One region of the Eubacterium ramulus genome, then DNA from elsewhere that is predicted to be linked to it. Evidence: riboswitches for the same ligand, from Rfam matches in the RefSeq annotation. Region 1 holds a riboswitch; each other region holds the start of a gene.
What was found. Region 1 has a riboswitch for cyclic di-GMP ahead of ACIRUQ_RS11170 (hypothetical protein). Riboswitches for the same ligand answer to the same signal wherever they lie in the genome.

Region 1 (10,902 bases):
GGAATTGGATTTGGAAGAATCGCATCAAGCGATATCGAAATCATGAAAGGATGTATATTTGCAGCATTGCTGCTGTGGGGAAGCAGTGTTCCACTTTATCTGTGGCAGCTGATTCTGGCTTTTCAGTTTGGAAAAGGGGTATCCATTGGAGCAGGGATTATATCAGGACTAATTAGTGCATTGATGCTTACCGGACTTGGAGATTATGTGTGGAAATATGTATTTGTCTGCTGGACGGGTAGAGTACCATATACTTATCTGCAATCTGTATTGGGAGAAACTAGTGTAGGTGAATGGTTGTCATTCATACCAGGTTGCTTAATATTTACAGGGATTAGTATGGTATACTATTTTTGGTGGGTAAACCACTGGGAAGGAAACAGAATATCGGAATAGAATCGAGGGAAACTATGGCAAAAATACTGGCAGTTGATGATGAACCGGCAATTTTGGAAATGATAGAAAGCATTTTGAATAAGGATGGACATCTGGTTACCAAAGTAAGTAATCCACTAAAAATTAATATGGAAGAATTACATCGTTATGACCTGATTTTACTGGACATTATGATGCCTGGAATGGACGGCTTTGAATTATGCAAAAGAATCAGGGCACTTGTGGATTGTCCGATTTTGTTTCTTACGGCAAAAACGGAGGAAAACAGTCTGGTAAACGGACTTTCTTTAGGAGCAGATGATTATATTTCAAAGCCATTTGGAGTGATGGAACTTCGGGCAAGGATCAATGCACATCTTAGAAGAGAGCACAGGGAACATTCTGTCCGGATGGTTTTGGGAAGGGTCTGTATTCAAATATCTCAAAAGAAACTATTGGTTGATGATAAGGAACTTCCTCTTACGAAAGCGGAGTACGAAATCTGTGAATTTTTGGCTAAAAACAGAGGACAGGTTTTCTCGAAGGAACAGATATTGGAAGCGGTCTTTGGCTTTGACAATGAGAGTAATGACAGTACTATAATCACGCATATCAAAAATATAAGAGCAAAATTTGCGGATTATGATTATACACCGATAAAAACAGTCTGGGGGATTGGATATAAATGGGAAGAGTAAAGAGAAGCAATGCACTCAGCTGGATTTTTATGAGATATGTACTGGTCATGCTTGGATCATTAGTAGGTTTGGTGATTGTTGCTTGGCTGCTGCTGTCCCTTTTGATTAGTGTGGGCTGTATCTATCCGGCGAATTATGCAGAGCAAAAGATTAATGAAGCATATGATACGATTTTACGTGCGGATAAAGTAACTGCTGAGATGATTCCTGCACTTTGTGATTATATAATCTTTTCAGAGAATGGAGAGAAAATAGGTGGAGATCTGTCAGAACAATACGAACAGATAGCATGGAATGTTGCAAAGTACGGAAACGCATCCGGGAAATATTTTTATAAAGTAATTGTAAGGGAAAATGAATATGCTGTATTGCAATATCGCCTGACACCTCAATATCATTCAGCTTTTTTGAGGGAGCATTTTATAGAACCACAGAATGTGATGAGTATTATGTCAGTGATTGGAGCGGTAGCGATTATCATCATTCCGTCCATACGTTTTGGAAAAAGAATCAAAAAGCAGATGCAGCCTGTATTAGATGCAATCGGACAAATAAAGGATCAAAATCTGGAATATGAGACATCCTGTTCCGGTATCAAAGAGTTTGATGATTGTTTATCGGCAATCGATGATATGCGAGATGCATTGCGAGAATCTTTAGAAAAGCAGTGGAAAACAGAGCAGGAAAAGAAACAACAGATGTCTGCTTTGGCGCATGATATTAAAACACCTCTTACGATTGTACGGGGAAATGCAGAACTACTTTCAGAGACTGAACTGACCACAGAACAGAAGAATAATATCACTTATGTTTTGAACGGCACAACACAGATACAAAGTTATGTAAAACAGTTGATAGATGTCACAAAATCATGGAATTGCAGTGATGTTACCTATACAACGGTGAGGTTAGAAGATTTTTTCGCAGATATAAAGGAACAGGCACTCGGACTGGTAGAAATCTATCACCAGAAAATAGATTGGAAGGCGGGACAAAGTGATAAAAAGGTAACGATTGCTTATGATCCAATGTTCCGGGCCGTAATGAATGTGATTCAGAATGCAGTGGAGCATACAAAAGAAAATGGAATCATTTATATTGACGCAAAGGAGCAGGATGGCCGGCTGACATTCATTGTGGAGGATAGCGGATCAGGATTTACAAAAGAAGCATTATTGCATGGCACAGAGCAGTTTTTTATGGATGACACAAGTAGAAATGGCGAAGCCCATTATGGGATGGGACTATTTTTTGCAAAAACTGTGGCTGAAAAATATGGTGGAGGTATTAAACTTTCAAATTCTGAAAATACAGGTGGGGCGAGGGTAGAAATATTTTTCCTGAGTAGTCAAGAAACAAGCTAAATAGACCGCAATTAAGCTATGTAAAAGAAATTTTGCCCATTTTTAAAACAAACAGAAATACAAATTCAAGTTTGCAGAATTGAGAAAATAGGGATTGACCGAACTGAAGGTGAAGAATGCTTCTTGTCTAAAGGGCAAGAAGATGGGGATTAGAAAGTGTTTTTTACAAGGAGGTGATTAGGTGAATGATCAATTCATACAAGGAGTAATATTTGATTGGGATAAAATTGATAAGGATAGTTATCTGAAGGGAATCAGGGCTTTTAAGGGAGTTGAAAAACTTGATTTTAACAAACCAATTACTTTTTTTGTAGGGGAAAATGGCAGCGGTAAATCAACTTTATTGGAAGCACTTGCCGTAGCACATGGTTTTAATCCTGAGGGTGGAACGAAGAATTATGTTTTTTCTACCCATGATACACATTCAGAGTTGTGTGATGCGATAAGAATTGCCAAAGGCTATCGGAAGGAAAAGTGGGGATATTTTCTTAGGGCAGAAAGCTTTTATAATGTTGCAACGCAGGAAGAAGAATATGCAGATATTACACATCCTTCCGCTAAATATCATGAAAAATCACATGGAGAGAGTTTTCTCGCATTAGCACAGAATAATATGAATCCAAATGGCTTGTATCTTTTTGACGAGCCGGAAGCTGCATTATCGCCGCAGAGACAGCTTACATTGTTGATGCAAATATACAGATGTGCAAAAGAGGGAGCACAGTTTATTATAGTTACGCATTCGCCAATTTTGTTAGGAATACCAGATGCAGATATCTATTGTTTTGATAATGGACGCATACATCTGTGCGAATATGAGGATACAGAGAGTTACCAGGTAACAGAAATGTTTATAAATAATAGGCAGATGCTGTTGGATAGATTACTAACAGATTAGATAATAAAGAAATCGATTAATTCAAATTTGGAGAATTGAGAAAATCGGGATTTGAGGAGAACAATGAATGGCAACATGGAGTGGTATAAGGAAAAAGTTGGAAACGGAATATCTGGCTCAAAGTCTGCAAGGTCATATTCAGTATTATGCAACATCATATAGCAGGAGTCACGACCATGAGGGACGGGCGGCGATAAGATATGATGGAAAAGAAATCATCAAGGGATGCTATTGGAACAATTGGGCGAAAGCAGACATGTTTCCTCAAGACGAAAAATACGAGAAACGCATGAAAGTAGAAAATGCGTATATGGACGATACAGCTATAAAATTGGGTATTTTTGACCAACGTTGTTTTTATAATGCGTTTGCAGAGTTTGATAATCAAGATATTGAAGCGAGTCTTAAAAGTGAAAATTTAATCGTAAAAATATTTGCTGTATTGGATAGACGAGTTGGTAAACGGAGATTAAGAATTATGAAAGAAACTATAATGGAAGAACCAGATACATTCCAAGAGTTTTATGCGATTCGGGCAAAAGCAGAAGGACTGTTATAAAGTTTATCGGGGGCAAATAGAACAAAAACCGAAAATTAAGGAGGGCAAGGTAAATGGAGCGAATCATCAATTATAGAGATATACCTACAGATAAAAAAACTGATATTTTAAACGCTCTTGAGAAAATAGGTTTTTTTCCCGCATACGGCGGGGTGAAAATAATGCAACGGGTTATGGAAAAATCGGTTCCGGGTTCAGGTCCGCAATTCTATTTTGTTTTTCGCGAAGATAAGTTGCTAGGGTACAATTTTCTCATTGGTGACACTAAAAGATATAAAACGGTGGTATCATCAGTCAGTTAAAGATGCAGAATGAAATGAAGCTGACGGATGAAAGCTGGATCAGCTATCAGCAAGGAAAAGGCAATGAAGAATATCAGAAGTATATGGAAGATCTGACGGATATGCAGAATCATGTACTGCCGTATTTGCAGAGTTTTTGCAGTCTGGAAGGAAACAGTGATGTCAATGCTGCGTGGACTTCAGAAGTAGAAGAACAGTTCGAGTATATGTATCGGCTGTTCTTTTTTTATTTTTGAACTTTAAAACGGTAATGCTTTTCTTGTGTACAGTAGAGTGCTATAATATAATAAAACCAGTTTTTTTGCATAAGTATTAAAGGTATAATATGGAAATTGGCAAACCAGATGAAAGTCTGGGTCGCAAAGCTACAGGGCCTGTAAAATGGCAGCCAGTTGCATGAAATGAGGTGCACTGTCTGTCTGACAGTGCTTTTTTTGAGGAATGATTTATCAACAGAAGATGAAAGGAAAACGTGTGGCGCTTTTGAACAGAAACACCCGGAATGAAGAGTTTGCGGATTTTGCAGACAACAAAGGATTTACATATGTTCCATCTTATTTTGATAATGCATTCCAGGAAGATGCTGAAAAGTGTATTGCCGTGGGTATGAACACTCATTTGGCAAAACCTCTGGATATTGAAAAGATGAAAAATACTATTAAAGATATTTGTCCCTAATATAGGGAGAAAATAAATGAATAGCATAGTTATTGAAATGAATGTTATTTGAGATTCGGGATAAATGGTGAAATGGTGAAATGCAGACAAGCAAGAAAAATAAAAATATAATAGGTATTATACAGAGTTTCCTTATATTGATATTAGTGGTTCTTATTATTTGTATGATGATTCAGATTAGCAGGCTGCAGGGGACAGCACGCGTAATAAATTATGCAGGTCTGGTACGTGGAGCTACACAGCGCGAAGTAAAATTAGAAATTACAGGAAACCAAAATGATGAATTAATTAAATATTTGGATGACATTCTTCTTGGATTGAGATATCAGGATGGACATTATAATCTGGTAAAACTCAGTGACGAAGAATATCAGGAGAAATTGAAAATCCAGAGTGATTACTGGGATAAATTGAAAACAGAAATTGAAGCAGTAAGAAACAAGGGATACGAAAATACAGACATTGTTAATATGAGTGAAATATATTTTGCGATGGCAGATGAAACTGTCTCTGCCGCAGAAAGCTATTCAGAAAAGATCGCTACAAAGATTCGTACTATAGAGCTTTTGTCGGCACTTGATATGTTGATTCTGGTGATATTGGTTATTATGCAGACTCTAAAGGCAATGCAGATGGCAATGCAAAACAGATTGCTGGAACAGAAAGCATTCATAGATGCCCATACTGGGCTGCCAAATAAAAATGCCTGTAATGAGCTTCTTAATAAAAAAGATATAATTACAGGTTCTACAGCATGCATAATGTTTGATTTAAATAATCTAAAAACTGTAAATGATACAATGGGACATTCCGCAGGAGATCAGTTAATAATGAATTTCTCAAAGCTTTTGCGAAGTGTTATTCCAGAAAAGGATTTTGTTGGAAGATATGGCGGAGATGAGTTTATAGCAGTCATTTATCATACAAATGAGGCGGAAATTAAGGAAATATTAAAAGTTTTGTACAGAGAAAAAGATAGATCTATAAATGAGCAAGTTCGTGATTTTGCATAAAAGAAAGACACCTCGATTCCATGTGTTGTATAATGAAAGTGCCAAAACAAACATTTGCAACATTTACGAAAGAAGGTGTCTCTCGCAAATACTATACATCATTCCTCATTCATATACAACCAGTTTAAAAAATTAAACTTATGCAAATTTTATTCGAACCGAGTAATAAACCATCTTATGAGTATCCTAATCAGTATTTTCATTTCAGGATATCATGGAAAAACCACGGACTTTGCTAAAAACAGTTCCTGCCACAGAACTACGATTGCCCATTTCCTCAATTCCGGAAAATGGGATGATTCCTTACTTTCAGATACGTTAAAATGCTCTGTCATTGAGATTATTTATTCAGAAGCAGCACGCACCGGAAAACCTGTTCTCTGTATTGTGGACGATACGATTGCTTCAAAGACAAAGCCTTCGTCACAGGCTTTACATCCGATTGAAGATGCGTATTTTCACCAATCCCATTTAAAGGGAAAACCGGATTACGGGCATCAGGCAGTTGCTGTTATGCTTTCCTGCAATGGCATTGTTCTGAACTATGCTTTTGTAATGTACAATAAGTCAATTTCCAAGATTGACATTGTACAAAGCATTGCAAAGGAGCTGCCTGTTCCACCGGTAATGTCCTATTTTCTTTGCGACTGCTGGTATGTTTCTGAAAAGATAATCAATACCTTTGCACAGAGAGGGTTCCATACCATCGGTGCTTTGAAAACAAACCGTTTGCTGTATCCATCGGGAATGAAAAAGAAACTTCGTGAACTGGCCGCCGAATTGTCTGTTACACATCGTGAATTTGACCTTGTGACAGTCAAAAAACGAAACTATTATGTGTACCGGTACGAGGGAAACCTCAACGGCATAGAAAATGCGGTAGTTCTTTTGAGTTATCCGGAAAAAGCATTTGGTAATCCCAAAGCATTGCGTGCTTTCATCAGTACAAACGCAGCCCTGTCTACACAGGAGATTCTTTCCTGGTATGTGTGTCGATGGCCGATTGAAGTATTTTTCCGCCAGTGTAAGGATAAACTGGCACTGGACAGCTATCAGATACGCTCTGCACAGGGAATCAAAAGGTACTGGCTACTTATGTCACTGGCACATTTCATGTGTGCAGTGGGTACTGGTAGGTTCTGTTCGTTTGAAACTGGATATCACGAAATCTGTGATACCATTCAGCTGGAAAAGTATCGTTATCTTTTTCAATGCGCAAAGGAAAGCAATGATTTTGATTCATTTATGAAATTCGCAGTGTAGTTTTGTGCAATTTTTCAAATTTGCTCATTTATAGGATAGATTAAATAGTTATGAAAATCAAATACCAATCGACTATGCATGCGGATGGGCATTATCCTCCGATAATATGTCGTGTACAATGCAGATGTTATTGGATGATGCAGATGCTAATATGTATAAAAATAAACAGTTATGCAAAGAATATACTGGAAGAAGGATTAAGACAAATAGCATAAAAGGAATAAGAATATAGGACAGGGACTGTCCGAATTAACGCCTGTGGAGATAGTAGGTTACGAGGTCTGCGAAGCAGGAAGCCCATTGGCTTTAGACAATGGGTAGTTCACTTATATAATAAAGAGTAAAAGAATGTAATTACTCTGTTAGTAAATTGGCGCAAGTTGGCTGTAGAGTATAATTATAGTAAAAGTACAGCAGAAGCTGTCGCAAAGATATTTATAAAAATGTTGTGGAGGTATTGAACGTTAATGAATATAAAATTAAAATCTGGAAGCAAGCAAGCGACTGTAGCCTGGAGGGTGGGAGAAAGATGAAGAAGTGCAAATTAGTACAGAATATAATGAATTTCAAATTTTGTTACATTATATTTTGCACAATTATATGTTTTATTGTTTTATCCGTTCCTACATTTGCCAAAGAAAACTCTGACAATGTTATCCGGGTAGGATCTTTTGAAGAAACTTATAATACCGTCAATGAAAAGGGAGAAAGAAGCGGCTATGGTTATGAGTATCTTCAAGATATTGCAGGTTATGCAGGATGGACATATAAATACATAACAAGCGATTGGAAAAACTGCTTTACACAGTTGGAAAATGGAGAGATTGACATTCTTGGTGGTATTTCCTATACAGACGAACGTGCTGAAAAAATGCTTTTTTCCGATATGCCTATGGGGGAAGAGAAATATTACATCTATACGGATGCATCCAATATGGATCTTACAGCAGGAAATTTGGATTCTTTTGAGGGAAAAAATATTGGTGTGTTTAAAGATAATATAGTGGAGGATGTGCTTAATGAATGGGAATCAAAATATGGTCTGCATACGAAGCATATCAATGTTTCTACAAACACAGAAATTATGGACAAACTGTCGAACCATGAAATTGACTGCTTCGTTTCGCAAGAAGACCCCCGTTGGGAAGAATCGGATATTTCACCGCTTACAAGTATTGGAGAGACAGAAATCTATTTCGCTATAAATCCAGAACGTCCGGATATCAAAGAATCACTGGATAGTGCTATGCGCAGAATCAAGGATGACAATCCATTTTACACTGATGATCTCTACAGGCGTTATCTTTCTGCACAGAGCAGCTCGTTTCTTTCAAAAGAAGAAAGGGAGTGGATCGGGCAGCATGGAGCAATCAGGATAGGGTATCTGAATCAGGATGGAGGTATCAGTAGTGTAGATTCATCAACAGGTAAATTGACAGGTGTTATCACAGATTATGTGGATCTTGCAGAAAATTGTCTGCAAGGTCAGACTCTGGAATTTGAATTAAATGGATATGATACAAGAAGTGAACTGCTTCAGGCATTGCAGGATGGAAAAATAGACCTGATTTTTCACGCAAACCAGAATCCATACTTTGCGGAAACAAATGGATTTGATTTGTCGGATACGCTGTTGACTCTCAATATGGCAGCAATTACGGCAAAGGATTCTTTTGATGAGAATAAAGAGAATATAGTTGCTGTTGAAAAAGATAATTTTGTATTGAAAGCATATCTTTCATACAATTATCCACAATGGGAGGTTATGGAATATGAGACATCAGATGCAGCAGTAAAAGCAATGCAGAAAGGGGAGGCAGATTGTATTGTAAGCAATTCAGGTACTGTTTCAGACTATTTGAAAAATAATAAGCTTCATAGCGTTTTCCTGACAAAAGAAGATGATGTTTCATTTGCTGTTCAGCAGGGAGAACCGGTTCTTTTGTCCATTCTGAATAAAACACTGACATCTATGCCTACAACTCAATTTTCAGGTGCAGTAGTTTCGTATAATGCTTCCTCACGAAAAGTTACAGCGAAGGATTTTATTCAGGACAATTTACTGGCTGTCTCACTCATAGTTGGAATCTCTATTTTTGTTGTCCTGTGTATAATTCTTGATTCTTTGAAAAAATCAAAACGTGCGGAAGAAAAATCCAAGAAGTCTGCTGAGCAGGCATTGAAGCTGAATCAGGAGCTTGAAGAAAAACAGCAGGAATTACAAAATGCACTTGTAGAAGCACAGAGTGCCAATAAGGCTAAGACCTCCTTTTTAAATAATATGTCTCATGATATCAGAACACCGATCAATGGTATTATTGGCATGCTTACGATTCTTGAGAAAAGCGGAAATGATGCTGAGAGGGCAAAGGATTGCATGAATAAAATACATGAGTCATCGAAGCTGCTACTATCATTGATAAATGATGTTTTAGATATGGCAAAGTTAGAATCAGATACAGTGGTTTTTGGTGATGAATCCATCAATCTGGATCAGGTATGTCAGGAAATCACGGAGTCACTATCTTTTCAGGCAGAAGAAAAAGGACTTCATGTTATAGGAGAACATGATGATTACAGTGGTATATATGTTTGGAGCAATGCAGTTCATCTGAAAAAAATATTGATGAATCTGTTTACAAACAGTATGAAGTACAATAAGGTGAATGGTTTTATTTACATGAGTATGAGAACGATTGAAAGATCAGAAGATCACATAACATGTGAATTTAAAATAAAAGATAATGGAATTGGAATGTCAGAAGAATTTATAAAAAATGAATTGTTTACTCCATTTGTACAGGCAGATAATTCCCCACGTTCTGATTATAATGGGACAGGTCTGGGAATGCCTATTGTGAAACAACTTGTAGAAAAGATGGGCGGAACCATAACTGTTGAAAGCAAGCTTGGTGAAGGAAGCTGTTTTACTGTAATACTTCCATTTAAAATTGATACGAATGCACGGCCAGAAGAAAAAGAAGATTTTGATGCAGATATATCAGATATCCGGGTATTGCTGGTTGACGATAATGAGCTGAATGTGGAAATAGCAGAATTTATGCTGACGGAAAATGGAGCTAAAGTAGAAACAGTGAACAATGGGTTAGAAGCTGTTCGGCATTTTGAAGCTTCCGAACCGGGAACATACGATGTTATTTTAATGGATGTTATGATGCCGGTGATGGATGGTCTTACTGCTGCAAGAACAATAAGAGACCTGGAACGGAAAGATGCAAAAACAATCCCTATCATTGCTATGACTGCAAATGCATTCAGGGAAGATGCCGAAAGGTGTATGGAAGCAGGAATGAACGCACATCTTGCAAAGCCGTTGGATGATGAAAAAATTAAGCAGACCATAAGCGAAGAGTTGAGAAAGCAAAATGCCTGTCATGAATGATTATGAGGCAAAAGGCATGTGAAATACGATGATGAAAAATAACTATATAAAACAAAAAAGAAAAGATCAAAATCCGGTAAATCATTGGAAAATTTTTGAGGGACAGTTGGTATTCCTTCTAGCAATGGTGATTTTGTTTGTTGTTGCATATACTTTTATTTTACAACAAGCATATACCAAAACTGCTCTGAAAACAGAAATTGAACGAGATATTTCCAGTGCAGATGCGGTTCATAAGCTGGTAAATGACAGACTGGGACGAAAAGATTTTAATGAAATAAAAAGTAAAGCTGATGAGAATACAGAACTATTCAAGAATATGTCGACATATATGAATGAAATCAGAACA
Region 2 (10,902 bases), 620 kb from region 1:
TCAGATGAATAAGAAAAAACTTCCACTTATAGATACGGTCATATCTGCTGTGAATCGTACATATCCAAAAGCGGATGAGAAAGAAATGGAATTCGTTTTTGACTATGAAAAAGAGCTGGAAACATGCACGATTATGCAGGATAAAAGGTGGCTTGGTGAAGCTGTGATCAACGTTCTGGATAATGCGGTCAAGTACAGTCCGTGTGGTTCAAAAATATTTATCCGGTTACAAAAAAGAAACGATCTTGTAAGAATGGAAATTGAGGATCAGGGAATTGGTATTCCGCAGAATGAGTATCACAAAATTTTTCAACGATTTTACAGAGGAAGTTCCAAGAAGGTCATGGAAAAGAGTGGTACAGGAATCGGACTTTTTCTATCGAGAGAAATTATCGAAAAACACGGAGGTACAATCATGGTAACCTCCGGCAAAAAGAAAAAAGGAAGCACGTTTGTGATTCAATTACCATATGTTGGTTAAATTTTAAGTGGGCAGAAATCTTACAATTCTGTAAGACTTCTGCTCGTTTTTTGAAAGTGAAATGAAAGATTATCCTGATACAATTTGGATGTAGGTTGAAAATGACCAAATATATAAACAGGCAAAGAAAGCGTGTTGAAAAGGTACGTTTTACAGAATTGAAAAGGAGGCAGCACATGAGTGTGATATTAGAAACCAAGCAGCTTTGTAAGTTTTATGGCGCAGGTGAGAATCAGGTCAAAGCGGTCAATCAGGTGGACATTCAGATTGAGCAGGGAGAATTTGTCGCAATTGTTGGAAAGTCAGGTTCCGGCAAAAGTACATTACTTCATATGCTTGGAGGGCTTGACACCCCAACAAAAGGCAGTGTTACTTTAGCAGGAAAAGATTTATACGGGATGAAGGAAGATGCCCTTGCTGTTTTCCGCAGAAGAAAAATCGGATTTGTTTTTCAGGCATTTAATCTGGTTTCATCTGTTAATGTCTGGGAAAATATTGTACTGCCACTGGGGCTGGATGGAAGAAAAGTGGATGAAGCATATGTAAATGATATTATTGCAACTCTTGGGATTGAAAAGAGGATTTACAATCTGCCAAATCAGTTATCCGGAGGACAGCAGCAGAGAGTAGCAATTGCAAGAGCACTGGTGAATCGTCCGGAAATTATATTTGCAGATGAGCCGACAGGAAATCTTGATTCCAAGACCAGTGATGAGGTGATCGCCCTGCTTAAGATGACAGCAAAAAAATATGGACAGACAATTGTAATGATTACCCATGATGACGAAATTGCACAGGTCGCTGACCGTATTCTGGTGATTGAGGACGGACAGGTGGTGGATTTCAGATGAAGACAATAAGCAGGATTGCATATAGCAATGACAAAAAGAACAAGACAAGAAGTATACTGATTATGATGTCCATATGTCTGACTACGATGCTGCTTGTGATTATCAGTACTGTGGGAAATGGAATGATACGTTTGCAGAAAAGTCAGGCGGCAGGCTCATATGGAAGCAATTATGGTCTGTTTGTCGCAGCAGATGCCTCGCAGTTAAAGGAAGTGGAACGCAGAGCTGAGATATCTGATATCGGCATCATGTGTACGGAGGGCATCCTGAAAGGAAATGAAAATGGCGGCTTTGTCAGTGCGGATGAAACGGTCAGGAAAATGCTTCCCTATAATCAGGAATATGTGTTGAAGGAAGGTACCTATCCGGAAAAGGCGCAGGAAATTGCTGCAGGACGCGCTTTCTTTGATGCAGTGGGATACCATGATGTAAAGGTCGGAGACACCGTAACATTGGAGTACCGTTCCGGCATGCAGTCGGAATACGCACCGGTGGAATTTACTGTCAGCGGGATTTTATATGACCGGGATGAATATACCATCGAGGCTTCCTATGTTGTATTCGGTTCGCAGGATTTTTGTAATGAGCGTATTGCGGAGGGTGACAGGCAATATAATATCTATTTTACCTTGAGCGATTCTGCAAATGTATCTATGAATAATGTTGCGCCTGTTATAAAAGAAATCGCGGATTCCTGCGGCATTGACCAGAAAAACGTGATCATCAATGACCTCTACCTGCAGTGGGTATTGCAGCCGAGCTATGAAATGATTGTGGTTTGTGGAACCCTGATCCTCGGAATCGTGCTGTTTTCCGTTGTGGTCATTTATAATATCTTCCAGGTCGGGATCGCCCAGAAGGTTCAGGAGTACGGAAAAATCAAGGCGCTGGGTGCAACCAGAAAGCAGATGAAGCAGTTGATCTTTCGTGAGGGCATTCTTCTGGCGGTTCCTTCGATACCGCTGGGGCTGCTGTTTGGTTTCCTGATTGCAAAAGTCAGCTTCAACTGGCTGGTGGAGCAGGGAAATCTGGTATCGTCCGGAATCAAGAACCATCAGGTGCCTCTGTTTTCACTGACAATTATGCTCATCTGCATTTTTGTATCGTTTCTTACGGTCGTTTTGGCTCTGCGCAAACCCATGAAAATTGTTTCCCGGATTTCACCCATCGAAGCGACACGGTATCTTGACGGCTCCAAAACGCAAAAACAGGGCAGACGAAAAGGCAGAAAAGATGTCACCGTTTTCTCCATGGCAATGGCAAATGTGACAGGCAATCCGAAAAGAACTATTGCTACGATTCTTACCATGGGGCTTTCCTGTGTATTGTTTGTAATTATCTCTAATTATGTTGGGAATATTGACACGGAGCACGAGGCGCGGATTGCAATCAACCATGGACAATTTGAGTTGCAGCTGGATTATTCCCAGAATTATGATGAAGCCTATTCGGAGAATAATCTGGACACAATCCTACAGAACAACCCACTGAATGATTCTTTGATTAAAGAAATCAAATCCATCCCCGGTGTAACGGATGTACTGACGAGAGAAATCGTCTCTGCAGATTTGAACGGAACAAAATTTCCGGTTGCAATCGTAAATCAAGAGGATTTTGAAATGATGCGCGGGGATGGCGATATCGGTTCCATGGACTATGCACAGGCTGTCAAAAACGGGGATGTTTTCTTTGGCTGGTCCATGTGGATGGAAGCTGACGGGTATTCTGCGGGTGCACCGATTACATTCAACTTTGATAACGGAAGCGGAACCTATACCTATCATGGAAAAATCGCAGGCTCCTTTGTAAACGCGGACACTTATCTGGTCATTCCGGAAGAAGTATACCGCTCTGTAAATCCGAAAGGGACATCTTATGGATACCTGTGGGTGGATTGTGCTAAAAAAGATGTGGCATCTGTAGAGCAAAGCCTGAATGACCTGCTCTCCGATACTTCTCATATCAAGCTGAACACCTATCACGCAGAATTGCAAACCGCAGAATACGCAAGCCGTATGATGAAGCTTGGCTGCTATCTGTTCATGGCAATTGTCGGTCTCATTGGGTTTATGAATCTGGCAAACACCATGATCATCAATATCACCACGAAAAAGCAGGAATACGGTGTGCTGCAAGCGGTAGGCATGACCAATAAGCAGTTGAATCTGAGTTTACAAATACAGGGCTTAATTTTTACGGTTGGCACCATCTGCGTCGCACTTGCTGCCGGTCTGCCCCTTGGCTATGCACTGTTTTCCTATGCGAAGCATAATGGGATTTTTGGAATGAACGTTTATCACGTTCCTCTTATCCCGATTCTTGTTATGATTCTTCTGGTTGGTATTTTACAAATTGTGCTTTCCTGTGTTTTAAGCAGTAATCTGAAAAAGGAAACGCTGGTAGAAAGAATAAGGTATCAGGGATAGCAAGTATTGCTGGGATATCCTCAGTATCATAGTGGCGATAACGAGTACAGCTATTGCAATTTATTTTGGGGAATGGATAAAATCAGTTATTCCTATAGATCTCATTATGTTGTTGCTACTGGTACATATGGTTTATATCAGAATCAGATGTTATGTGAAAGAACGGGGACATTATTAGGGAATAAATAAGATATTGAGAAAACGATGATGTAAACTGTCGTTTTCTCAATTTTTTATATGTTTAAAATACAGCTTGATGAACTTGCCTGTATTCTCTTGGGCTACAAAGATAAAATTCTTTGAATTTTTTTGTATAGTATGCGGGCGAATCAAAACCACATTCCTCTGCCACAATAGAAATGTTTTTATCCGGGTATTCCGTTAGTACAGATGCACTTCGGATCAATCTGTATTTTAACAGATATTGGATAGGAGATTCTCCTGTGATTTTTTTGAAACAACGAAGGTTTTCTCTTTCACTGATATTTACAATTTCAGCAATATTAGAAAGAGTAATATTTTCCGGATAATGTTGTTCTATAAAAGATAAGGAAGAGGATTTTTCGAGAGGATTTTTTGATTATAGATAAGTAGAAAAAGATTCAAATCCTGTGTATAATTAAAAGATAAAGATAGAGACAACTCGAAATTTAAAGAGGAGGAATAATGCAATGAACTTCTTTGAAAATACTCGTAAGCCACAAGGCTTCGGCGGAAAATTGATGACGAAGATGATGAACATCGGTCACGCCAAGTTATCACAATGGGGATTCTCAAATATCTCAGTGAATCCGGACGCTGCGGTACTGGATGTTGGTTGCGGAGGCGGTGCAAATATTGTAGCCTGGTTGGGTAAATGCGGAAATGGACATGTGACAGGAATGGATTATTCGAGGGTCAGTGTGGCAGAATCTCAAAAACTGAACGCCGCCGCCATTAAACAAGGGAAATGTTGCGTGGTTCAAGGTGATGTATCTGCTATTCCTTTTCCTGATGCGGTTTTTGATTATGTTTCTGCTTTTGAGACAGTTTACTTCTGGCCGGGATTGAAAAAATGTTTTTTTGAGGTAAATCGAGTTCTGAAAAACGGAGGGACATTCCTGATTTGTAACGAATCTGACGGAACGAATGACGCAGATGAAAAATGGACAAAGTTGATTGATGGTATGAAGATTTACACATCTGATCAACTCATTGCTGCTTTGAAAGAAGCAGGTTTTACAGAGATAAAAACGTATTCAAATACAAAAAATCATTGGATAAGTATTGTTGCAACGAAATAGCCAATTTCCCGTTTATTGGGAAGTCGCAGAGAACGAAAAATCTGAATTTAACGCTTGAAAAAAGGAGAAATAAACATGGCAAAGAAAGAAGAAAGATTTGAAGTTACATTTAGAGACGGAAGTCAGCTTAAGGATGAAGGAGTTCGCCAAATCCTTGTAGATAAGGAGACTGGGGTTAACTATCTTTGTTGGAAATCTGGATATGGAGCGGCTATTACACCTCTTCTGGATTCAGAAGGAAAAGTCATAGTTACAAAGTAAAATCGGAGTTTGAAGCAGAGGTATGTATTATGAATATAGGATTTTGGTCGTGTATAATTTTGGTAATACCATTTCTGATTATAGGTGTGTTATTTGCGATTTTTAAGGAAAAAGCAGCAAAATTTGTTTCAGGATTTAATTCATTTTCTAAAGAAGAACAGGCATTGTATGATAAAGCTCATATCTCTCGCGATATAAGAAATCAGTGCTTTATGTGGGCTATTATAATGTTGGCAGGAGCATTATTATCCTGCTTTTTAACCCCATATATAGCTATATCAACCTATATTATTTGGTTAGTTCTGTTTTTTAGAGAAGTCCACTTTGATAATCATAAAGCGTTTGAAAAATATTTATTAAAGTAAATTCCAGTTTGACGGACGGATGATTTACTGAAAAAATGTCAGAATAGATAAACGGCAGGTGATCATGTATGTAACAAGTATCAAAGACTACCTGCTTTTCTATGAAAAGATAGTTAATTGGTTATCAACTGCATAGAAATGTGAAAATACACATAAAATAGTAATGGATATTGATTAAATAAATCCTAGATGATATAATTTAATTACTAAAAAGTGTGTAAATTCACAAAAACAAGGAGTTGAACTCATGGAGATTAAAAGAGATGCATACCTTGAACAGTTAAAGATAAGAAAAGATAATGGGATGGTAAAGATTATCACGGGAATCAGGAGATGTGGGAAATCATTCCTGTTATTTGTATTGTTTAAGAAATATTTATTGGAGAGTGGTGTAGATAATGACCATATCATTGAGATTGCTTTGGATGGCATTGAAAATGAGGAGCTGAGAGATCCAAAGAAGTGTTACCAGCATATTAAAGATGCAATGAAAGATGAACAGAAATATTATCTGCTTTTGGACGAAGTACAATTTATGTCACGATTTGAGGAAGTGCTGAATAGCCTGCTTCGAATCAGCAATATTGATGTATATGTGACTGGAAGTAACTCTAAGTTTTTATCCAGCGATATTGTAACTGAATTTAGAGGCAGAGGAGATGAGATAAGAATATATCCGTTGTCCTTCGCAGAGTTCTATGCGGCTTTCGATGGAGATTATGATGATGCTTGGGAGGAATATATGATATATGGTGGTTTACCACAGGTGCTACAGTTTTCTGTGGAACGCCAAAAGGCTGAGTATCTAAAAAACATTTTCACAAATGTTTATATTAAGGATGTTGTAGAACGAAACAAGCTGCGAAATGTTGATGAGATTGATACTTTAGTAGATATCCTTGCTTCTGCGATAGGAGCTCCTACTAACCCAACTAAAATATCAAATACGTTTAAAAGTGAACGAGGCATCAATTACAGCAATAAGACCATATCCAACCATATAGATTATCTTGTGGAGGCATTTTTGATTTCTAAAGCTGACAGATATGATATTAAAGGTAGAAAATATGTGGGAGCAAATCTGAAATACTATTTTTCAGATGTGGGACTTAGAAATGCAAGATTGAATTTTAGACAGCAGGAACCTACTCATATCATGGAAAATATTGTTTACAATGAGCTGCTTATCAGAGGTTATAATGTGGATGTTGGTATTGTAGAGGCGTATGCGAAAAATGATGAAGGAAAAACAACTCGAAAGCAGTTTGAAGTTGATTTTGTGGTCAATCAGGGTAGTCAGAGATATTATATTCAGGTGGCTTATGATATGACCTCTGAGGAAAAGCAGAAGCAGGAATTTAATTCATTTAGAAATATCCCTGATTCATTTAAAAAGATCGTGGTAGTAAACGGAACAAAAAAGCCTTGGAGAAATGAGGAAGGCTTTGTAATCATGGGAATGAAGTATTTTCTGCTTAATGCGGATAGTTTGGAGTTTTAGAAATATTGCTGGGATATTGCCAACGAAAAGTAATTATAGATAGTTTGTCAGACCGGTACCGGATGGATACTATGAGATCATATCCGGCCACAGAAGAAAACATGCCGCGGAGAAACTGGGATACCGAAAAGTACCGGTGATTATCCGGGTATTAAGTGAAGATGATTCCATTTTAAGCATAGATGAAGACAGACGGCGCAATGCGACACTGTTGGAAGATTCCTTTTATAACAGGAAGAATCTGAATCCACAGATCCATGATACAGAATTCTTTGCTGATCTGGAAACCTGGCAGAGGAAGCAAAGGCGGCGGGGGTACAGCTGTGCCTGGCACAGATCGAATATCCGCAAAAATAGAAGTAAAATATGTGTAGATTTCAAAAAAAATTATTGACGAGAGGAAAACCACGTGGTATGTTTTTTTGAAAAAAGAGATTATTTTAAAGGCAAACCTGTTGAAAGGCAGGGTCGCAAAGCCAGAAGGGACTAAAGTCAGAAAGTTTGACCATGTCAGCCGGTTGCCACTGTTTCCATATCATCATAATATATGGAAAAGATGTTTGAACAAAAGAGATTCCGATACCTTTTATACTATATAGATGTGTGATTTTAAAAAAATATAGTAGGGACACTGGCAGATTTTGGCAAGTGTCCTTTTTGTATGCAAAAATGGGTAACAAAACTAGCAGGGACAGGTTTTTTGTATACAGATAAAAGCAAGATGAAAAAGGCATAAGACGGAGAGAGGATTTTTATAAAATGAAAATTTATGAAGACAAAATATATTCCTTAGGTGAGACTGTAACGGGGCAGACACAGGCCATGTCACAGGCCGTACAGAAAACACTGGAAAATAATGGCGGGGTAGGTATAATGACAGGATCTTATGACCAAAACCTGTCTATTTTGTCTGTGAATAATCTGCTGTTGCATAGTACAGGATATACATTCGATACTTTCATGGAACAGACAAAAGGCTCATTGAGAAACTTCTTTTATGACGAGGAAGATATACTGGAGCGAGACCGTTTTTTGCAGCTTCACGGAACAGGGGAAGCACAGATCCTTACAGCAGACGGTACAGTGAATAATGTACGGCTTTGTAAAGAGGATGCGACAGATGAGGCGGGCAGACAGATCTGGGTTATGTCCGTACAGGTCAACTGGGATCATGTAAATTTGGCACTGCTCAATGAGGCTATCTATTCCGGCTTCTGGTATTTTGACTGTGACGAAAACAGTGAGATTGTGAATGCAAACTGGAGTCATGAATTCCGAAAAATGCTTGGCTATCATGACACTCTGGACTTTCCGAATAAACTGGAATCCTGGTCAGATCTTCTGCATCCACAGGATAAAGAAAGAGTAATGGTGCAGCTTCAGGCAGCAATTAAGGATAAGACGAACCAGATAAAATACCAGGTAGAGTATCGTATGAGAATGAAGGATAATCAATACCAGTGGTTTCGGGCATCGGCAGAAGTAATACGCCGTCTGGATGGTTCTGCCAGCAGGATTGCCGGGATTTTTATTAACATTGATGGGGAGAAAAAAGAAATCATGCAGGCACAAAAATCTGCTGCTTTTCACCGGGCTTTTACGAAAGCAGATTTGTGCGAGTATTATGTGAATCTGGAAGCGAATACTTTTGATACCTTTAAGGTTGAACCGTCCCTGATGACCGTCTTTGAACAGAGTCATACGTGGGATGAATTGATCCGGCATTTTGTGGATTCCTATGTTGTGGAGACAGATAAGAAGGCGGTATCCTCTTTTTACGACCGTGGTTATATTGCAGAAAGGCTGAAGGGGCTGGAAACCGAATTGGCTTTAGAATGCCGTATCACTCTGAATGGAGAAGAACGATGGGTCCGCAATGTGGTCATACGTGGCGAAATAGAGGATTCAGAATATGCCATGATCTTTCTGCGTGATATCACAGAGGCAAAGGTAGAGAGCACACGGCATCTGCAAATGGCAGCGGATAATGCTTCCATGGAGCAGCTGATTCAGAGTATTGTGCGTCTGGTTGACCGCTTTGTTGTCTGTGATCTGGAAAATGACAGATATGAATTCTACAATCTGAATGGACAGATGATATATAAACCTCTGGGATTTTATCATGATTTTCAGATTCAGGTTCTTGAAAAATATAAGACACTGGAACCATTGGAAGCTATAGATATCCTGATATCTCCGGATAATATTCGGAAAAAACTGAAAAGTGAAAATGATATTTATAAGTTTGAGTATTGCAGCCTGGATGAAAAGACTTATAAAATCGCTTCTTATATTCCCTTGGAATGGAAGAATGGAAAGCTGGAAAAGGTATTGCTGGCATCCATGGATGTGACACAGGAGAAGAAAGCAGAGATTGAATCCCGTCAGGCACTGAAAGAGGCTTACCGGTCCGCAGAAAATGCAAATCGTGCGAAAACAGAATTCCTTTCCAATATGTCCCATGATATCCGGACACCAATGAATGCCATTGTGGGTCTGACGGCAATCGCAGGAGCAAATATTGAGAGTCAGGACAGAGTGATTGAATGTCTCAGCAAGATTACAGAATCAAGCCGTCATCTGCTGGGACTGATCAATGAAGTGCTGGATATGGCACGTATCGAAAGCGGAAAAATGACGCTGGCACAGGAAGATTTCAATCTGTCAGATCTGGTAGATAATCTTATTACACTTACGAAACCGGTGCTTGATGAACATAAACATAATTTTGATATACACATCAATCATATTGAACATGAGGCTGTCTGTGGTGACAGCTTGAGGATTCAGCAGGTATTTGTGAATCTGATGAGTAATGCGATCAAGTATACACCGGATGGTGGAAATATTACTTTTTCGATAGAGGAAAAGCCCAATGGATTTTCAGAACTTGGATGCTATGAATTTACGATTGAGGATAATGGAATCGGTATGTCACCGGAATTCCAGAAAATCATGTTTGATCCTTTCAGCCGTGCAGATGACCACCGGACAACCAGAGTTCAGGGAACCGGTCTTGGAATGGCAATCAGCAGAAATATTGTGAACCTGATGAATGGTAATATTAAAGTGGACAGTACCTTACATAAGGGAACCAGAATTACGGTAACAATTTATCTGGAGCTTCAGGAAAAAGAAAAAGAACAGGACAAAAATCTGATGAATCTGCCGGTTCTGGTAGTGGATGATGATAAGACATGCTGTGAAAGTACAGTTGCCACACTGAAGGAAATCGGTATTATGGGTGAATGGGTTCTCTCTGGCAGGGAAGCGGTTGAGCGCTGTTATGCACGGCATGAGTTGAAAGATGATTACTTTGCTGTTATTTTAGACTGGAAGATGCCGGATATGGATGGTATAGAGACTGCCAGACAGATCCGGAAACGGATAGGAAAAGAGATCACCATCATTGTATTGACATCTTATGAATTCAGCGAGATTGAAGAAGAAGCAAAGGCGGCGGGCATAGATGCTTTTATTGCAAAACCGCTGTTCCGTTCCCGGCTGACGGCTACACTGCGGCAGTTTACTTCAGGAAGAAAAGAAAAAACAGCGAGAAATTATCTGGAGAAGCTGTCAGAATCAGACTACACGGGAAAAAGGATTCTGCTGGTTGAGGATAATGAGTTGAACAGAGAAATTGCTGGTGAAATTTTGCAGATGACAGGGGCAGAAGTGGAAACAGCAGAAAATGGAAAAATCGCAGTTGAAAAAGTGGAAACTTCTCCGGAAGG
Region 3 (10,902 bases), 1.4 Mb from region 1:
ACACTTCCGTATCCGGAAGATATGCATAGATATAATAATCCCGCTGCTTCAGCATGATTCCGTAACATCCGGTTCCTTCATTTTTCAAATGAAAAATGTGCTGACTGTCTGTATGCTTTTTCATTGCCTGAACAACTTCGTTGTCGGTTGTACTCTGCCCCAGCAGTTTTTCATCATTACTGGCTACAACTACTCCATTATCTGCAACAATAATCGTTCCATCTTTCTGCGTACTATAGCCATTTAAAAGACTTTGTATCGTCAAAGTATAATTTCTCGTAAATTCAGGAGATGTATAATAGTAGATTGCAACGATACCCGGCGCATCTTTTCTAGCACAGGCTGCAATGTCAATATGTGATCCGTCTTTCCTGGTAAACCGTTCCGAATAGCTTCTTTCTTCATATCCGGCAAAATCCATGATAATATCTTTTTGCAGATACTCCGTAAGCTCATTAGTCAGAGATTCATCCGTGCTGTATTCACAGTCCGTCTTTCCATCTGCATCCAGTACAATGATACCATCCACCCAGAGAGTCTGCAGATTTCCTCGCAGGAACTCCCGGCTCAGCTGACCGCCGTTTTCTGTTTCCATGCTAATATTTGTACTCATCTGTCTGGCACTTTCAATGGCACGGAGGAGACTTTTGGATTCCGAAGATTCATTATAATGGGTGTAGGTGGAGCACTGCACTTTGACATAGTTTACAATCTCTACCATTCTTTTCTCGGCTTCCACTTTTTCTGCGTGGAAGAAATAAAACAGAGAGCCTACCGCCACACAGATTCCAACCAGGCCACCGAGCAGCTGGATCTGTTTTTCTTTTTTCTTTCTCTTAATATCCAAGAGCATCCACCTCCAGATACTTCTCCGGATCATCCAGGTATTTTTCAATGATTTTCAGGGATGTGCCATCCTGACGCATTTCTTCCAGCGTCTGGTCCATCTGCTCACAGATTCCCCGATCGTCATCTTTTGCAAAAGCAACACCTATCCCGGTGATCATCAGAGGCTCTTCCAGGATACGGAAGCTTGCGTCATAATCCTTCCTATACTGAACAATAGATTCCTCATGTGCGGCGACTGCATCTACATAACCTTTTCCCAGAAATGTATAGATCAGTTCCCTGTGTCCAAGACTGATCAGATTGCCCAGCTTTGGGATTCTCGCATCCGTCCGGTTCAGAAAAATGCCTTCCGGTTTGGTTGTGGACTGAACAGCCAGGTTTTTACCCTCCAGGTCACTCAGTTTATAGATATCACTGTTCTCATTTACAGCGACCACCTGACGACTTGCTATATACGGTCCTGCCCAACGGTAATCATCAAGACGCCCTTCCATAGAAAAACAGCCCATGATACAGTCAATCTCTCCGCTCTCCACCAGTTCTTTTTTCTTCTCCCAGTTGATCTGCACAACCTCCACCTGATATCCCATTCTTTTGAACGCTTCCGTAGCCAGTTCTACATCGATACCCGTCGGTATACCATCCTCATTCAGATAATTGTATGGTGGATAGTTGTCGCTTCCGAGGGTAATAACAGGCTTTTCTGTTTCTTCTTTCGTGTTATCTGTGTTTTTACACCCTACCATGGTGACTGCTAAAATTCCCGCAAGCAGAATGCCTGCAATCACTCTTTTTCCTTTCATTTATCTTCCATCCCCGCTAATAAAATCATTATAATTACGTCTATGAAATAACGCCGTAAAAACACTGTCAAACAGACAGTACACCTTATTTTATACAACTGGCTGCCATTTACCGGATTATGGCACTGCCAGGACTTCTAATCCTGCAAATTGTTTTGCAAGGTAGTAATCAATTCCTCTATCACGATAGGCTTGGATAAAAATCCATCCATACCGCATTCCAGTGCCTTCTTTCGGTCTTCGTCAAAAGCATTTGCAGTCATTGCAAGGATGGTAATTCCTGCCAGTGCCGGATTATCCAGGGCACGAATCTGCTTCGTGGCCTCATATCCGTTCATTACCGGCATCTGCACATCCATAAGCACCAGATCATAGTCTCCCGGCGATGATTTTTTCATTTTCTCCACTGCTACGGCTCCATTTTCTGCGGTATCCACCAGAAAGCCATATTCATTCAGTATTTCCATTGCAATTTCCCTGTTCAGTTCATTATCTTCCACAAGCAATATACACCGATCTTTGAAATTTGAACCTGCTGCCGGAAGAATCGAATCCTCTGTCTCGGCCTGCTTCTGACCAATCGCAGCCAGCAGCGTCTCTCTGATATCTGACATAAACAAAGGTTTTGCACAGAATGCAGTTACCCCTGCTGCCCTGGCTTCCACTTCAATATCTGACCAGTCATAAGCAGTCAGGATAATGATCGGCGTATCATCACCAAGACTGCGGATCTGCCGGGTGACTTCAATACCATTCATATCCGGCAAACGCCAGTCGATGATATACGCATGGAATGCATCACCTAATTCCATAGACTGCCGTGCACGGAGAACCGCTTCCTTGCCGGAAAGGGTCCATTCCGAACGCATGCCAACCTTTACGAGCATTTTTGTTACACTGTCACAGGTATTAAAATCGTCGTCTACAACCAATGCCTTAAGACCTTCCAGCTCTGCGATCTTCTCGGTACGATGATGCTCAGGCTGGATCCGGAATGGCAGGCGGACAATAAATTCCGTTCCTTTTCCCTGTTCTGTCTGAACCTCAATGGTTCCGCCCATCATATCCACAATGTTCTTGGTGATGGCCATGCCAAGCCCTGTACCCTGGGTTCTGCTGACTGTGGAAGTCCGCTCCCGTTCAAAAGGAGAAAAAATCTTCTGTACAAATTCCGGACTCATACCGATTCCATTATCCTTTACCCGGATTTCGTATAGTTCACTTCCTTTTGCTATCCCCGGGAACTGTTTCAGCCGGACAGAAACGGTTCCACCTGCAGGCGTAAACTTAACCGCATTAGACAAAAGATTCAGCAGCACCTGGTTCAGCCGCGTTTTATCACAATAGACATCTTCATTTGTCACATCCATGGCATCCATATAAAGCTCCAGCTGCTTTGCATGGATCTGTCCACTGATGATCGTCTTCAGATCATGAAGCACATCCGACAGACTGACCTCTGTTTCTTCCAGCTGGATCTTTCCACTCTCAATCCGGCTCATATCCAGTATATCATTGATCAGCGAGAGCAGATGGTTACTGGATGAAAGGATCTTGCCCAGATAATCCCTGACCTTTTTTCTGTCCTCAATGCTGCTTGCAGCCAGCGTCGCAAAACCGATAATCGCATTCATTGGTGTCCGGATATCATGAGACATGTTGGAAAGGAATGTACTCTTTGCCCGGTTTGCATTTTCCGCAGCACGGACAGCCTCGGAAAGTGCCTGGTTCATTTTTTTATCAGAAGTACGATCCGACATAACAAGGATATATTTCTTTTTTCCATTTACCACACTGCCTATGGCGACAATATGAAACCAGCGGTGTTCCCCTGTTTTCTGATGCAGAGATTCAAAATCCCATTCTTTCTGTTCCTGATTCCGGATTTCCTCCAGATAATTCTTCTTTGTATCTTCTGTCTCTTTCGGATAAAGTTTTCCCAGAACACAAATATCTTCACGGATCTGTTCTACGGTAATTCCCAGTAGTTTTTCCGCATTAGGGCTGACGTAATCTACCTGATATGTCTGTGCATCCAACATCAGAAAAACATCATCTACATTCATTGACAGCTTTTGAAACAACTCATCCCTGTACAGGATCTCCGTATCCTTTTTTTTAAGCCTGCTCCTGTTTTTTTGAATCATAAGGCCGATAAAAAAGGAGGCAATACAGAGCACGACCACAACCACAAGAATCAGCGTACTAAGCTGCAAACTGTTCATGCCGGCATTGACGATATCCTCATTTACAAGTCCCAGAAATATCCAGTCCTGAACATCCGATTTTTCATAAACCAGATAATAGTTCTTTCCATCCAGATTCACCAGCATCGCATCTGCCTGTCCCGCTTTAAAGTTCTCCGAAAGAGCAAGCGTCTCTTTTTCAGTCATATCCGAATGCTCGCTCAGAACACCAAAGAAATTGTACACATTTCCCCACGACCCGGAAGAATGATCGACCACAACACGGCCATCCGGATGAACAACAAAACTCTGGGCATTTCCGTTGAACGCAGAAATGTCCAGTACCTTTACGATATCAGCGTTTTCATAAGCAATGGCAATCGCATCATATTCAAATCCCTGATAACTTCCATGAACATTTGGAGTGGCAAAAACAAGCAGCTGGGATTTTCCGGGAACTGCTGCATTCGCTATGACATCATTTCCCTTCCGGATCTCCTCTTCCATATTTTCCTGTAATCCAAGGTACCCTGTTTCACCGGTTACTGTCTTATAGTCCCCGTCAGCTGACAAAAAATAGAACTCCAAAAAGCCGGCATCTTCCTGCGCTTTCTCTATATAATCACGGATTTCATTTTCACCGGAAGTATGTTGAAGATTCTCGCCCCACATATGAAGATACGTCAGATTCTTATTTGTCAGTTCCCGCAACATATTATCCGACTGGTGAAAAACCTCTGTCAGATGAGAAACACTTTCCTCATAGACCGTTTCTGATACAAACTTAAAATATTGGGAAACCGTCACGGCGATTCCGATAAAGAGAACCGCAAAAACAGCTATCCTTAACGGCTTTTTCCTGACACGTTTTTTTCTTTTTATATTATAATTTTTACTGTTCATTTTTCTCATCTCACATTAATGTAATCTTCCGGCTCTGCCAGAATGGCATTGCCATCTGAAACATATGCTGTCCAGGTGTCTTTCACAGAGGTTTCCCCTCCAGCAAATACCATATTTTGATCCGCCGGATACGCTTCCATGTGTTGCGGAGTTGCAAGGCAAGTTACCGTGAATGTATCATTGTCCTGCACTTTTTTCCCATCCTTTGTTACTTTGCGCACTGTATAACCATCCTCCGTTTCCATGAGTTCCACAGAAATCCCACTGAACACAGGCAGAGACCCCCGGTTAAACGGAAGGAAGCCGCCCGGATAGCCTTCTACAAAATTTCTGACTGTTTCTTTCAGTTCAGCCCCACTCATCTTGCAGCTGTAAGCAGAAAGACCATTTGGCATGATCATGTCGCCTGCCATTTTTTCTGTATAGCCGGCTTTCAGCACATTTCCCGTAAAACTGTTTCCGGTTGCGATCAGTACATCCGTCCCGTAAATGCCACGCAACGTGTTTGCCATAACCGAATATGCCTCATTTCCTCCGCTGCTATGAAAGCGGTTTGAATAAGACTTTTCTGAATTCAATACTACTTTCTCAGAAGTTGTTTTTTCGTCAAGGAGCTGCGTCTGAAATGACTGATAGGCCTGTCCTGCATCGTATTCTCCGGAAATCATCTTAGATACCACATCCTTGGAAACAGAGAAAAAATCATTTGATGCAATCCGGATATACATATGGTTTTCTTCAATCACAGATTTCACATCTTTCAGATATTCCGTAAGATGGATATCGACATCCTGACTGTAGCTTAACAGATCCTGTCCATCACTGATGATCCGGTTCTGTGCATCCTCGGAAAGCATGGTACTCAGTACCTTCATTGCTTTCGTCCGGCGTGTTTCATCCTGTGTCAGGTCACGGTTTAAAGCCACCTGGAAATACGGTGTCGTCATCAGCCATTTTTCGCCGTTCTCCTGAAAGAACGGAAGAAATGTAGTGTTAATGCCCTGATCCTGAAACATTTTTACACCGGCAGAGGTTCCAAAGTACATGGCAAGCTTACCACTTTGATACAATTCAACAATATCATCGTAATTCATCTCCAGATCATCCCGGCTCAATCCTGTATCCCGGATAAACCGCTCCATACGTTCAAAAGCCTCCGGCCAGACAGTACTGTCCAGACCTTCACGCGTTGTATTACCCGGATCACTGTAGGAAGTACGCCACTTGCGTCCGTCTACGGAAGACAGCTCAGATGCGGATAAGCCCTGCAAAGTTTCCATACAGGTATAATCATAAAAATAGTCTGCCGTAAATCCACGGATTCCTGCTTTTTCAAATGCCTGGCAGGCAGAAACAAAGCTTTCATAATCGGTCGGAAGCGGAATATCATACGTTTCAAAAAGATCCTTGTTCACGACAAATCCATGGGCATCCGCACACACCGGAAGCCAGTTTACGCTTCCGTCTTCATTCATAAAATTGTTCAGGTATGTATTATAGACTGCACCGGCCACATTGGTTGTGGAAAGATCCATCAGACTGTCTTTGAGCGGACTTGCATCATGCAGCGAAAAACGACAGCAGGTTATAATATCCGGCAATCCACCATTTTTCTCAAGAAACCTGTAAAAATCCAGATCATTATTGCCTACTACAAATTCAATATTGATATCCGGAAGCTGTTCCTGGATGTATGGTGCATATGCTTCATACAGGCTTGTGCTCCATAAATACACGGTAATTGTTTCCGCGTCTTCTTTTTCTGCACGCTTTCCGCCACAGCCTGCCAGAAGTGACAGAACTGTCGCCATCACTAGAAATACCGCAAGTAACTTATTCCATTTTTCCTTTTTCATTACAACTCTCCCCACTTGTTTTCCACTCTTTGTTATCACGGTCTTTATATCGTATCAAAATATCCGATAATCCCTATATATTCGTCTTTCTTTAACGAAGACCACAATGTGTGCAGTTTCAACTTATACATCTGCCTCTTATTTTCCACCTTCGCTTTTATCTGCACCGAAAATTCTTTATTTTGTACAGATGTCTGATGTAACAGAACCTGAATCTGCTGACTATCTTCTTCACTTACTCCGAATTCTCTGAACAAATCAAACTTTGAAGCATTTCTCTGACATAAGATCTGCTGTTTTTCATTCAGTATCATTAATTGACCTGACATTGCATTGTAATCAATCGAATTCATTCCACTGTTTGTTTTAAAGAAATCAATCTTTTCCTGCAGGATTTTAATAACACTCTGTGAATAGTTTCGATTCGGTAAGGATTTATCACTGAGTATTTCATTCGAAAGACTCTGTACTTCATGATAATATTTATTATCATTCATCTCGGTACTAAGCATTTTTGAAAATGGAAGGCTCAGTTCTCAGTTCTCTCAAGCATTTCAGCAGAATCGGATTAAACTGTCCGCATTGTCCATCCAGGATCATGTTCATTGCCGTATCATGATCAAATGCTTTCTTATAACATCTTTCACTGGTAAGTGCATCATATACATCGACAATCGATACCACCTGTGCGGAGATTGGTATTTCTTCGCCTTTCAGTCCATCCGGATAACCGCCTCCATCCCATCTTTCATGATGCCATCTGCAGATTTCCCACGCAGTATGTACCAGCGGATGATTTTGAGGGAAGCGCATATCCCGAATGATAGATGCTCCCAGTTCACTATGCGTTTTCATGATCTTAAATTCTTCATCAGACAGTTTTCCCGGTTTGTTCAATATTTCTTCCGGAATATGGATCTTACCGATGTCATGAAGAGAAGATGCCGTTGTGATCAAAGCAATGTCTGCCTCTGTCAAATGATAGGTATCCGATATTTTTATCAGTTTTCTCAGCATCAATTCTGTTGCTGTCCGGATATGCAGGATATGTTCGCTGCTCTCACTGTTACGGGATCCCAGTACATTACTCAGAATCCGGATCATAATATTATTATTTTCTGCTTTTTCGTAAACCTGATCAACAACTACATTGATCAGGCGTTTTTGGTTTACATAAAGATCCAATGTATTTTGCACTCTTTTTTTTACAATAACAGTGTCAAACGGCCGTGTAATATAATCTGTAATTCCCATTTCATATGCTTTGCGCATCATAGTAACAGATTCTTCCGAAGAGATCATAATTACAGGTGTTTCATTGATACATTGACTTTTGTTCATCATTTCCAGAACTTCAAAACCATCCATCTGTGGCATATGGATATCCAAAAGTATCAGATCGATTCCCAGATTATCTCCTACCAGCTGAATGGCCTGATTTCCGTTTTCCGCTTCCAGATAATGATACGTTTCTCCGAGAATCTCCTTTAATATATCCCTGTTAAATTTCGAATCATCTACAATAAGTATTGTTTGCTTTTCATTCATATTCATCTTATCTCATATTTCTTTTCTTCTTTTTCAGTAAAACGTGTGCCATAAAGCAGAAGAAGTTCCATGTAAATAAAAATTTACAGGAACTTTATCCAAATACCCACTTAACACTTACCTTTTATTTTCATTGAGGTATGATGCAACCGGCTAGCATGATCAGATTTCTATCTGACTTTAGCTCCTTCTGGCTTTGCGTCCCGGCTTTTCAACCGGTTTGCTCTTCAAGTCGAACGCTTGTGAGACTTGGTGCGTGATTCCGGTCAGCGTAAACTGACATATTCTTCTCAGAATCACGGCACATCGTACACTCTCGCATATAAATCATCTACATTATATATTTCCTATTGAACAATGCTTTTTTTAAGTATATCACGCAGGTTTCCTCATGTCCACAAGAAAGTGCTTTTGTTGACAGGAACTTCTCGTAATTCATCGTACTTTCCTGTCAAACGAAAAAGCAGTCAATCAACTGAAAGACTGCTTTAAATCGTTTTTTTTGCTATTCTGTTTTTCTCATCCTATGCACCGGTTGTATGGAACACACCAGAAGCATTACTGTCTACGTCTGTTTGCGCATACGATCGTTGTCCATGCACCTCCTGCAAGTGCGATCATTACAAACCAGAGAATCATTCCATTGCTGTCTGCTGTCTTCGGTACCGCAGATGCAGCAGCTGTGTTAGTGGCTGCATCGGATGTCTGGGTTCCATTTACGGTCTGATCTGCATTTGTTGTACCAGAAGTAATCATTCCAGCATTGCTTCCGTTGTTCGAAACGTTATTACCGGAACCGGCGTTTGCTCCATTGCTGTTTGCATTATTGCCGAAGCTGTTATTTAATCCACTATCTGTTCCGTTATTGTCCAAAGTATTGTCATTGGAACCATTGTTGTTTCCATTGTCACTGCCGTTATTCTTATCAGATCCGTTGTTATTGGAATCATCCTGTTTCGGCTCAATGGTAAATGTCTTTGCCACGATTCCATAGTAGTCCCCGATTCCAGTTACTGTTACGTCATAAGTACCAGCCGCTGAAAAACCATTTCCTGCTGCTCTCTCTGCCGGAGCTTCATAACGGATAAAGTAATCTTTACCTTCTTCCAGTACTTTTGTCTCATCGTCTTTATCAGTTACTTTGACTACCGGTGTCAGTTTTTTTCCGGTATAAGTCTGATTCTCAATATCAGCCACTGAAATTCCTTTTGTCACTTTCTCCGTCACAAACTGATCCAGTGGTGCTTCTGCATCAATCCCCGTCTTCCAGTAAAGACTCGCCAGCGGGTCATCCCCATTGTCAATAACAGTACCGTTTGCCATGTGGCGGTTTGGGCCTGTCACATATACCGTTCCGTCAATGGCCTGTCCCGGTGCTGCATGCCTGGATGAACTTGCAGTTGCCCCCTGTAAAAATGCAGCGTTTGCAGTGATCACACCGTTTCCGGATACTGCATTTCCACCATTTCCCCAGAGAACATCTCCTCCGATAGCGGTAACCTGACCGTTTCCTTCGATTACTGCGTCATCCAGTTCAATTGCTGTACCACCATCCGTATACAGTAAGGTCTTGCCGCTTCCGCCGTAAGCAACCAGCTGTGCATCATCTTCCAGATGCAATGTTCCATTTGACACACGCAAAGCCGTCTGTCCGATCTCACTTCCGGCATCGTCACCCGCAATATATACGTTGCCTTTGATGGTTACATTTCCTGTTGCAGTTACTACCGGCTCAGAAGTTGTACGATCTGTCAGATTTCCGTTTGCCAGATAGTTTGCATGGGAATAAATGGCCGCGTTTTCCAATACAGCACCATCCTCCAGCCGAAGCTGTCCGCAGATGGAAGCACCTGTTGTAAACTCCTCATTAAATGCGTCATAATTCATGGAAAATGTTCCACCGGCTTTTACATCAATCATTCCCTGTACCACAGAGTCATTCAGCGTCAGTTTGCCACCTTTTTCTACTACAATGCGGACACTGCTGAGCACTTTCATGTTTGTAAGTGTCAGATCACAGCCGTCGGGGATGTACAAGGTCTGTGGAATAGTTCCTTTTTCTACCTCTTTCCATGCCAGATCATAACCGAGGTATCCATAAAGTCCGCTGCTCTTGGAGCCAAACCATGCCGCCAGCTCCTTCGGTACACGAACGCTCTCTTTTTCCCCTTCGACATTGCTGCCAAAGTTTTTGATTGCCCATGGCTCCATAATATTCCATGCATATTTTCCGCCGGCATAGTGTTTCAGATTTTCTGTAACCAGTTCTTCTGCCAGTGTCTCTTCCCCGGTGTATACATGAAATGGAAGCGTGTTGCTGACTGCCGTACGACCCTGCATATCTTCGATTGATACGGAAACAAGATAATTTCCTGCATCCTTCGGTATTCCACTCAGAGTCACTCCACTGCTGATGGTCATATAGACCCCTTGCATACCGCTGTCACAATCTGCTGATGTACCATTTGCGGTATCCGGAATGATGCTGACACTGCATTTTTTGCCGTTCAGGTTGATTTTTGACAGGTTATCCAGTTCTTCCCAGTCACTGGCTTTCGGTTCTTCTCCTTTTTTCACCAATGCACCGTATACGGTAACATCACTGTTTTTGTTGGAGTTTGCCCCGCCGGTACTTGCACCGGATACCGTATCATAATTTTTCTGTCCTGTGATCGCACTGTCAAAAGTTCCTTTGATTTTTACAAACAGCTGGTAGGGATCACCCTGACCGTCATCTTCTGTCAGAGATGCTTTTCC

Region 2: another riboswitch for cyclic di-GMP. It lies ahead of ACIRUQ_RS13960 (response regulator); the one in region 1 lies ahead of ACIRUQ_RS11170 (hypothetical protein).
Region 3: another riboswitch for cyclic di-GMP. It lies ahead of ACIRUQ_RS01885 (HD domain-containing phosphohydrolase); the one in region 1 lies ahead of ACIRUQ_RS11170 (hypothetical protein).

The regions. Positions count from the first base shown of each region.
Region 1 is NZ_CP173382.1:2,383,523-2,394,424, reverse strand. It holds gene ACIRUQ_RS11205 (lantibiotic immunity ABC transporter MutG family permease subunit) at 1-396, shown strand, start outside; gene ACIRUQ_RS11200 (response regulator transcription factor) at 411-1,073, shown strand; gene ACIRUQ_RS11195 (sensor histidine kinase KdpD) at 1,061-2,437, shown strand; gene ACIRUQ_RS11190 (AAA family ATPase) at 2,619-3,335, shown strand; gene ACIRUQ_RS11185 (hypothetical protein) at 3,403-3,894, shown strand; partial or broken gene ACIRUQ_RS11180 (hypothetical protein) at 3,948-4,172, shown strand; gene ACIRUQ_RS11175 (hypothetical protein) at 4,199-4,432, shown strand; cyclic di-GMP riboswitch class I at 4,521-4,596, shown strand; gene ACIRUQ_RS11170 (hypothetical protein) at 4,656-4,874, shown strand; gene ACIRUQ_RS11165 (GGDEF domain-containing protein) at 4,955-5,887, shown strand; gene ACIRUQ_RS11160 (transposase) at 6,065-7,150, shown strand; gene ACIRUQ_RS11155 (response regulator) at 7,710-10,553, shown strand; gene ACIRUQ_RS11150 (hybrid sensor histidine kinase/response regulator) at 10,582-10,902, shown strand, end outside.
Region 2 is NZ_CP173382.1:3,007,326-3,018,227, reverse strand. It holds gene ACIRUQ_RS14005 (sensor histidine kinase KdpD) at 1-481, shown strand, start outside; gene ACIRUQ_RS14000 (ABC transporter ATP-binding protein) at 658-1,332, shown strand; gene ACIRUQ_RS13995 (ABC transporter permease) at 1,329-3,758, shown strand; gene ACIRUQ_RS13990 (DUF6040 family protein) at 3,790-3,936, shown strand; gene ACIRUQ_RS13985 (helix-turn-helix domain-containing protein) at 4,000-4,242, opposite strand; gene ACIRUQ_RS13980 (class I SAM-dependent methyltransferase) at 4,430-5,041, shown strand; gene ACIRUQ_RS13975 (DUF6440 family protein) at 5,117-5,302, shown strand; gene ACIRUQ_RS13970 (DUF3784 domain-containing protein) at 5,332-5,667, shown strand; gene ACIRUQ_RS13965 (ATP-binding protein) at 5,915-7,168, shown strand; cyclic di-GMP riboswitch class I at 7,604-7,694, shown strand; gene ACIRUQ_RS13960 (response regulator) at 7,928-10,902, shown strand, end outside.
Region 3 is NZ_CP173382.1:401,199-412,100, reverse strand. It holds gene ACIRUQ_RS01910 (ATP-binding protein) at 1-853, opposite strand, end outside; gene ACIRUQ_RS01905 (ABC transporter substrate-binding protein) at 837-1,652, opposite strand; gene ACIRUQ_RS01900 (PAS domain-containing hybrid sensor histidine kinase/response regulator) at 1,790-4,741, opposite strand; gene ACIRUQ_RS01895 (ABC transporter substrate-binding protein) at 4,747-6,597, opposite strand; gene ACIRUQ_RS01890 (hypothetical protein) at 6,642-7,094, opposite strand; gene ACIRUQ_RS01885 (HD domain-containing phosphohydrolase) at 7,102-8,145, opposite strand; cyclic di-GMP riboswitch class I at 8,287-8,380, opposite strand; gene ACIRUQ_RS01880 (InlB B-repeat-containing protein) at 8,704-10,902, opposite strand, start outside.